Regions from separate parts of the Pseudarthrobacter arbutini genome, predicted to be linked through region 1. Evidence: riboswitches for the same ligand, from Rfam matches in the RefSeq annotation. Region 1 holds a riboswitch; the other holds the start of a gene.

Region 1 (3,771 bases):
GAACCGGGGCCGTCACAGTCCGGCCAATGAGACTGTTTGTCTCCGCCCGGGCATTATCCAGACAAATTCAAAATAGGCTAAGCTTTTTAGCGGACCTCGCCGCTGAGCGGGACGCGATACGGTGGGACAACGCAAGGTACTGCGCTCGAGGAGCTGAGCTGGATGACGGATCTGATCGATACTACGGAGATGTATCTTCGGACCATTTTGGAGCTTGAAGAAGAGAACATCGTTGCTCTTCGCGCACGCATCGCCGAACGGCTGCGGCATTCCGGACCCACGGTGTCCCAAACCATCGGCCGGATGGAACGCGACGGGCTGGTCGTGGTCTCCGGAGACCGCCATCTGGAGCTCACGGAAGCCGGGCGGAAACGCGCTACGGAAGTGATGCGCAAGCACAGGCTCGCGGAACGGCTCCTGGCGGATGTGATTGGCCTGGACTGGGCCTATGTCCACGATGAAGCGTGCCGCTGGGAGCATGTGATGAGCGAACGCGTAGAGCAGCGCATCTACGAATTGCTCAACCACCCCACCGAGTCTCCGTACGGCAACCCCATCCCCGGGCTGGCCGCCCTGGGCGGGCCGGCGCCCGCGCTCCCAGACGCCGGTGTGATTAATCTCCTTGATGCGATGCAGGGCTACGGGCCGGCGTCGAACGTGACAGTCAGCCGGCTGGCTGAGCCCATCCAGGTGGAACCTGAGCTGCTGGTCCAGCTGGATGAAGGCGGGATCAGGCCCGGTGCCACGGTGTCCCTGGAGCGCGTCGGGGAGTACATTTCCGTGCGCGTGCCGGGAATCGAAGGGGCGCTCGAGTTGCCCCCGGAAGTGGCATCCCACGTCTTCGTTTCCGTCAGCTGACGGGAAGGCGGTCCGCCGCGTGGGGCCGCGCCATAGCGCAGCGACGCAAGGTTCCGCAAAGATAACGGAATTGTTACTGTCCAAGTTAATCACCTATAGTTGAAACTCAGCGTCGATACAAAAGCGTTACCTGATCCGGAGCCGAGCTCTGCCAGCGGATCAGGTGCATCAGTCACCAACTGGCAGAGGCGGGGGAACCACAACCGGCAGTCGTAAGACTGCCTTGGGGTTAAGTCCGTCAGCAGCAAGCCTCTTCCAGCGAAGGATCCTCACGGGATATCTCTGCGCCAAGTGCTTGTCACGGCGGACCGGGTCTTTGAACTCTCTGACCCGAATCCGACAGCTAACTTCGCAGGCTACCCAGAGAGGAACATTCTTGACCACGCAATACTCCAGGGGCCGCCGTCGCGCGGTGGGTCCCGCCTCGGCGCCCAGAGTGGCCGAGGATTTCAGCGCGGAGAGGCCCCGCGACCCACAGCGGGAAGCCCGCCGCCGCCGGGGACCCTTCCGGCAGATGACGGATTTCGCCGCCGCCAGTGGCCTCGGCCAGAAGGCCGGCATCGCCTTGGCAGCGACAGGCCTGGCTCTCACCGTGACGGTTCCTGTGACCGGCCCCGTGATGGCCACTCCGGCACCCGGCCAGGCTGCGTCGGCCGTTTCCGCTGCTCCGCAGCCCGAAGTTACCGCCGAAGCCGCCGCCCAAATTGATTTCAGCCGCTCGTCCGTGGTGACCCAGGGTGATCCCGACGGCAAACTGAAGCAGCTCCTGAGTGCCCAGTCCGCGGGATCCATTACCCGCGCCGCCTCTGCCGGAAGCCTCGGCTCGCCGCTCGCCCAGCTGGCTACGGCCTCACCCTTCGGATTCCGAGTCAGCCCGATTACCGGCGGCTCCGGCGACTTCCACCGTGGCCAGGACTTCGTGGCACAGTGCGGAACCTCTGTCCTGGCTGCTGCCAGCGGTACCGTCACCTTCGTTGGCTGGCACCAGTACGGCGGCGGCAACCGCGTGGTGGTGGATCACGGCAATGGCCTTGAAACCACTTACAACCACCTCTCCTCCGCCAGCGTCAAGGTAGGCCAGACAGTCAGCCGCGGCGATGTTGTTGCCCTCAGTGGCACCACGGGCGCGTCCACGGGCTGCCACCTCCACTTCGAGGTCCAGGTCAATGGCGAAGTCGTTGACCCCACCGGCTGGCTCTGACCCAAATGATGGCCAACTCTCGAATCGCAGCGACGTGCCGTGACCTGAATGTGACATTGGCTCAGAACTCCTGTAACGTCTAAAGCGCGTCAACTTTTCCGAAGTTGACGTTCTTGAGTGGATTGCCTAGCTCTGCCACCGCTCAAGGTCCGTTCGCATGACATCGTCTGGCAGGGGCGGGGGAACCAATTTTGGTCTTCGATTCTGAAGGCCTTGGGGTTAAGTCGCAAAGCTTCCACTGTGAAGCAGCGCGGCCGGGTGACTCCCATCCGAATCCGACAGCTCACCTCGCAGGCATTGGGAGAGGCTACCTTCGTGTCTTCACGCCATACTTCTGCGCGTCACCGCGCACAACCGGTTCGCACTAACCCCTTGGGCTCCGTGTCCAAGGCCGTCAGTGCCAATGCCGGGACCGTAGGTCGCCAGGCTGCTGTTATCGCAGCTGCATCAGGTCTGATCCTGAGCATGGGGCTTCCGGCCAACGCCGCGGATTCCACCGCCGGCGTTTCCGCCTCTACCGAGTCCGGTTCCGCGCAGACGGCACTTGCCGTAACTGCCGCGCCCACGGCTACCGTTTCCTTCGAGCGCCCCGTGATCAAGACCACGCCGGCACCGAAGGTTGAGACGGTCCGTGCGCAGTCCACGGCCTCCGAAGCCGGGGCTCAGGGTGCTGCCGCAACCGAGGCCGCGGCCTCCAAGCTCGCGGACACTGTCTCCTCCGCCGCCGCTTCGGGTCTGGCAGCAGTTGCCTATACCGGTATCGGCAACCCCTACCTCTGGGGCGGCACCACTCCCAATGGCTGGGACTGCTCAGGCTTCACGCAGTGGGTCTATGCCCAGGCCGGCATCAGCATTCCCCGCACCAATGCCTGGACAGCGATGCGACCCACCGCCACACCTGCTCCCGGTGACCTGGTCATGCAGAATGGCGGCGCCCACGTTGGCATTTACGTCGGCAACGGCATGATGATCAGCGCACTGAACCCGTCACAGGGCACTCTGCTCCACTCCGTGGCATCCACGGGCACCTCCGCGTTCTTCACAATGGCCCCGTAGTTCCTGCAATCCAGTTCCTGCAGCCCTGCGCTGCCGGAACCGTTTTTTCGCGAGAAACTCTTCGCTAAATCCCCGTTCGGGGCGTGCCGGCGTACCCCCAAGATGCCGGCGCGTCCAAAGCCCTTAGGCTGCCCACGCGGTCCTGAGGAAAACGAAAGAGAGAAAATTAATGACTACACGTGCAACTGTTGCACGGCACCGCGCCGAGGTCGCCAAGACCAACTCGCTGGCTGTCATTGCCAAGGCTGTCGGCGACAACGCCGGCGGCATGGGCCGTCAGGCTGCGGTTATCGCTGCTGCTTCCGGCCTTGTCCTGACCAGTGGTATCGCTGCGAACGCGGCTGACACCGGCGTCCAGCGTGAAGCTGCGTCCGCTTCGAACCTTGAGGCTGAGGTTTCCGCCCCGGCCATCATTTCGGCTGCTTCCACCATTGCCATCTCCTACGAGAAGCCCGCAGTTACCACCACGCCGGCTCCCGTTGAGGCTCCCGCGCCTGTTGTTGAAGCTCCGGCTCCAGCCAAGGCCGCGGCCACCATCACGGTAGCGTCGGCAACTCCGGCCGCTCCGAAGGCTCCGGTCTCCGCCAGCGGCAAGGGCCAGGCCATCCTGTCTGCAGCCTACGCACAGCTCGGTGTGATGCAGGACTGCACCATGC
Region 2 (3,771 bases), on a different contig from region 1:
GCATAGTTCTTGGCGCCCGCGGGGTCGTTCACAGCGCCGCCCGGAACGGAAGGCACGACGACGGGCGGCGGGACCGGCGTCGGGCTCGGGACTGGAGGCGGGGCGGGCACTCCCGGTACAGCAGGTGGGGCCGGAGCCGGTTTCTGTGCAGCGGCGAGGGCCGCCGCCTTGGCTGCCGCCTCCGCCTGTTGGCGTGCCTGTTCCTGCGCCGCGGCCCGCTTGGCGGCCTGCGCCGTTTCGTATGCGGCCAAGGCCACCTGGCCCTGCCGGAACTCCCCCTCCACCGCAGCGGTGGTGCCCTTGAGGGAGGCCAGCTGCGCGGTCAGTTCCTGGCCGTGCTCCTCCTGCTCCGCGATCTGCCGGGACATGGCCTGCCGGGCGGACTGGGCGGCATCGAGCTTGGTTCTGGCTTCGCCGGACAGGCGCTCGCGCTCGGCCCTTGCTGTCTGCTCCTGATCGGCCAGGGCGCGGGAAATGCGTTCGGCGGCTGCGGATTTGTTCACCAGGGCGGCAGTCTTATCGCTGACGATCTGGACGATATTCAGGCCTTGGATGCTGTTGTTCTGCACGGCGTCGAGGGCAACGAAGAAGCCCATGTTGGTGCCACCGGTCTTGTACGACTGGGCGGCAAGAGCCCCAATTTCCTTCTTGTACTGTCCCAATTCGGCCGCGGCGCGTGCGGTCTGCGCGGTCAGTGCGTCCACAGTGGAAGTGGCGGACTGAAGCGCCGCTTCGGCCACGGCGTATTCCGCGGCGGACGTTACGGCCGCATTGCCCAGCACCTCCGCTTCGGTCTGGAGTCCGCCCAGCAGCCCGTTGATCCTGGTGACCTCTGCCGCTTTGCCGGCCTCGCTTTGCTTGGCGTTCTCCACGTCCTGCCACGAGGGATAGCCGCCCGGCGGCGCGTCATCGGCGGCATGTGAGGGAAGCAGCGCAGCCGACCCCGCCAGTGCGACCGCTAGCAGGCCGGCGAGGGCGGGCAGCCGCATTTTTTGAACAATCCGGGACATAGTTGGTGAGCTTACCGGGCATATACGGATTACGGGGCCTGACCTGCAACATCGTTACCGATGAGGAGGGAATCCAAGCTGAAACACGGGTGGATTTGACACCTACATTCCGTTACCGGAATGTGACATTGCCGATAAGTGGAAGTTATGGTCGAACGGTGGCCCGGCTCAAGCCGGACCATTCCCGCCAGTATGCCGAGCCCTGCCGCTGACCGGGATCCAGTCGCTTTCCAGCTGGCAGGGACGGGGGAACCACGTTTCCACGGCTTCTTGCGAAGCCTTGGGGTTAAGTCGGTATCGCTCCGTTCCGTGCGGCGCCGCTACCGGCCGGGTATCTCCGACCCGAACCCGACAGCTCACCCCGCAGGCATGGGAGAGGCGATCAACCGTGTCCAAGAATTCCGCTTCCGCACGCCATCGTGTGGTTTCTGCCAGCTCTACCGTCCCTGTCGGCCTGTCGTCAACGGCCAAAGCACACGCCCTGACGTTTGGCCGTCCGGCCCTTGTGGCCGTTGCTGCATCCGGCCTGCTGTTCAGCGTCGGCGCCCCGGCACAGGCCGGAGTCCACGGCCCGGACAATTCCGGGAGTGTCAACGTTCAGGGCCAGGCCAGCGCACCCGCCCCGGCCGCAGTTGCCCCGGCTCCCGCCGCAGCCAACGTCCACACTGTCGTTTCAGGCGACACACTGGGCGCAATCTCCACCCAGTACGGCGTCGCACTCAACGACGTACTGGCTGTCAATGGACTCTCGCTGACCACCATCATCTACCCCGGCGATCAGATCCAGATCCCCGGTGCTGGCTACACCGCACCGGCACCGGCGGCACCCGCCGCGGCAGCACCAGCGGCTCCGGCGAACACCGGAATCCGCCTGGCCTCCACCGCCGCACCGGCGGCCCAGGCTCCGGCCGGCTCGCTCGGCGCGCCCATCCTGGCCTCCGCCAACGCACAGCTCGGCGTGCAGCAGGACTGCACGGCCATGGTGGAGAAGGCGCTTCGCTCGGTAGGTAAGAGCGTGGGTGACCTCGCGCCCGGCCAGTTCTACCAGTACGGCTCCGTGGTGGGCACCCCGGCCGCAGGGGATCTGGTCATCACGGCCGGCCATGTGGGCGTTTACGCCGGCAACGGCCAGGTTGTCAGTGGCGGGGTGGACGGTTACAAAACCGAAATCCATTCCATCAGCTGGCTCGCCGGAGCGTCCTTCGTCCGCGTAGCGTGATCCGACCATGCTCGACGGCGGCGGGCGGCACCCAGCCGCGCGCCGCCGTCGTCCATCCCTGGTGTTCGCTCAGGTCCCGCAGAAGGTCCGGTAGCGCCCGAAGTCTTCAGGGGCGGGGCCGGCGTAGCGTTCCAGCCCGGGGCGCTGCGTGTACGGATCGGCCAGGACGTCCACCAACCGGTTGAATGGGTCCAGGTCGCCTGCGATAGCAGCATCCAGGGCCTCTTCAACCAGATGGTTCCTGGGGATGTAGATGGGGTTGACCCTGTCCATCAGGTCCGCGTCCGGCGCCAGGGCCAGCCACCGTGCGGCCCAGGCGTCGAAGGCGCCCGGGTCCGCAAACATGGACCGCGCAGTTTCCGGGGCGCCGCGGGCCGCCGAGCCGAGGCTCCGGAAGAAGGAGGTGTAATCCACCTGGCCTTCCTGGAGCAGCGCCAGCAGACCATCCACTAGGGGCGACGCGACGTCGTCGTGCGTGTCCGGGCGCAGCCCAAGCTTGGACTTCATGCCGGCTGACCAGGCAGCGCTGTACAGGGTGCGGAAGGCGCCGAGGGATTCCACGGCGAGCGCCACGGCCTGGTCCTGGTCTTCATGGAGCAGGGGCAGGAGTGCTTCGGCGAGCCGGGTGAGGTTCCACTCGGCAATGACCGGCTGGTTGGCGTAAGCGTAGCGTCCGTCCGCGTCGATGGAGCTGTAGACCGCGCCGGGGTTGAAGGCGTCCATAAACGCGCAAGGACCGTAGTCGATGGTCTCGCCGGAGATGGCCATGTTGTCGGTGTTCATCACGCCATGGACGAAGCCCACCAGCATCCATTGCGCCACCAGGGACGCCTGCGCGGCTATGACCGCCTCGAAGAACGCGAGGTAGGGCTTGTCGGCGAGCGCCACGTCCGGGTGATGGCGGCTGATGGCGTGATCGGCCAGGCGGCGCAGAAGGTCCGTGTCGCCGTTGACGCGGGCGAACTGGAAGCTGCCGACGCGCAGGTGGCTGCTGGCCACCCGGGTAAGTACGGCCCCGGGCAGCATTGTTTCGCGGCGGACGGGCCGGCCCGTGGCCACCACGGCGAGGGACCTCGTGGTGGGGATGCCCATGGCATGCATGGCTTCGCTGACGATGTACTCGCGCAGCATGGGACCGACGACGGCGAGACCGTCACCTGCGCGGGCGAACGGTGTCCGGCCGGAGCCCTTGAGGTGGATGTCCCGAAGCTGCCCGTGGATGTCCGTGACCTCACCCAGCAGGAGGGCCCGCCCGTCGCCGAGCAGGGGTGAGTAGCCGCCGAACTGGTGGCCGGCATAGGCCTGGGCCACCGGAGTGGCACCGTCAGGAATCTGGTTGCCGATGAGCAACCGGGTCCCCTCGGGCGTCCGCAGCGAGGACGGGTCCAGGCCCAGCTCGCTGGCCAACGGCTCGTTCAGGACCAGCAGTTGCGGGTCTGGCGCTTCCTCTGCCTGCCAGGGAACCGCCAACTCCTCGAGTTCGCGGGCGAAACGCCCGTCGAAGGTGAGCGTTAGTGGGATTGCGGTGCTCATCCTTCAAGA

What was found. Region 1 has a riboswitch for cyclic di-AMP ahead of ACX80V_RS17385 (C40 family peptidase). Riboswitches for the same ligand answer to the same signal wherever they lie in the genome.
Region 2: linked by a shared signal. The riboswitch ahead of ACX80V_RS16440 (LysM peptidoglycan-binding domain-containing protein) and the one ahead of ACX80V_RS17385 (C40 family peptidase) in region 1 are both predicted to bind cyclic di-AMP.

What each region holds. Positions count from the first base shown of each region.
Region 1 is NZ_JBTNDQ010000016.1:39,031-42,801, forward strand. Features, by position in the region: gene ACX80V_RS17375 (iron-dependent transcriptional repressor DtxR) at 163-858, shown strand; cyclic di-AMP (ydaO/yuaA leader) riboswitch at 1,013-1,231, shown strand; gene ACX80V_RS17380 (M23 family metallopeptidase) at 1,235-2,059, shown strand; cyclic di-AMP (ydaO/yuaA leader) riboswitch at 2,208-2,370, shown strand; gene ACX80V_RS17385 (C40 family peptidase) at 2,441-3,115, shown strand; gene ACX80V_RS17390 (NlpC/P60 family protein) at 3,285-3,771, shown strand, end outside.
Region 2 is NZ_JBTNDQ010000014.1:110,360-114,130, forward strand. Features, by position in the region: gene ACX80V_RS16435 (aggregation-promoting factor C-terminal-like domain-containing protein) at 1-1,010, opposite strand, end outside; cyclic di-AMP (ydaO/yuaA leader) riboswitch at 1,225-1,395, shown strand; gene ACX80V_RS16440 (LysM peptidoglycan-binding domain-containing protein) at 1,399-2,229, shown strand; gene ACX80V_RS16445 (protein adenylyltransferase SelO) at 2,299-3,762, opposite strand.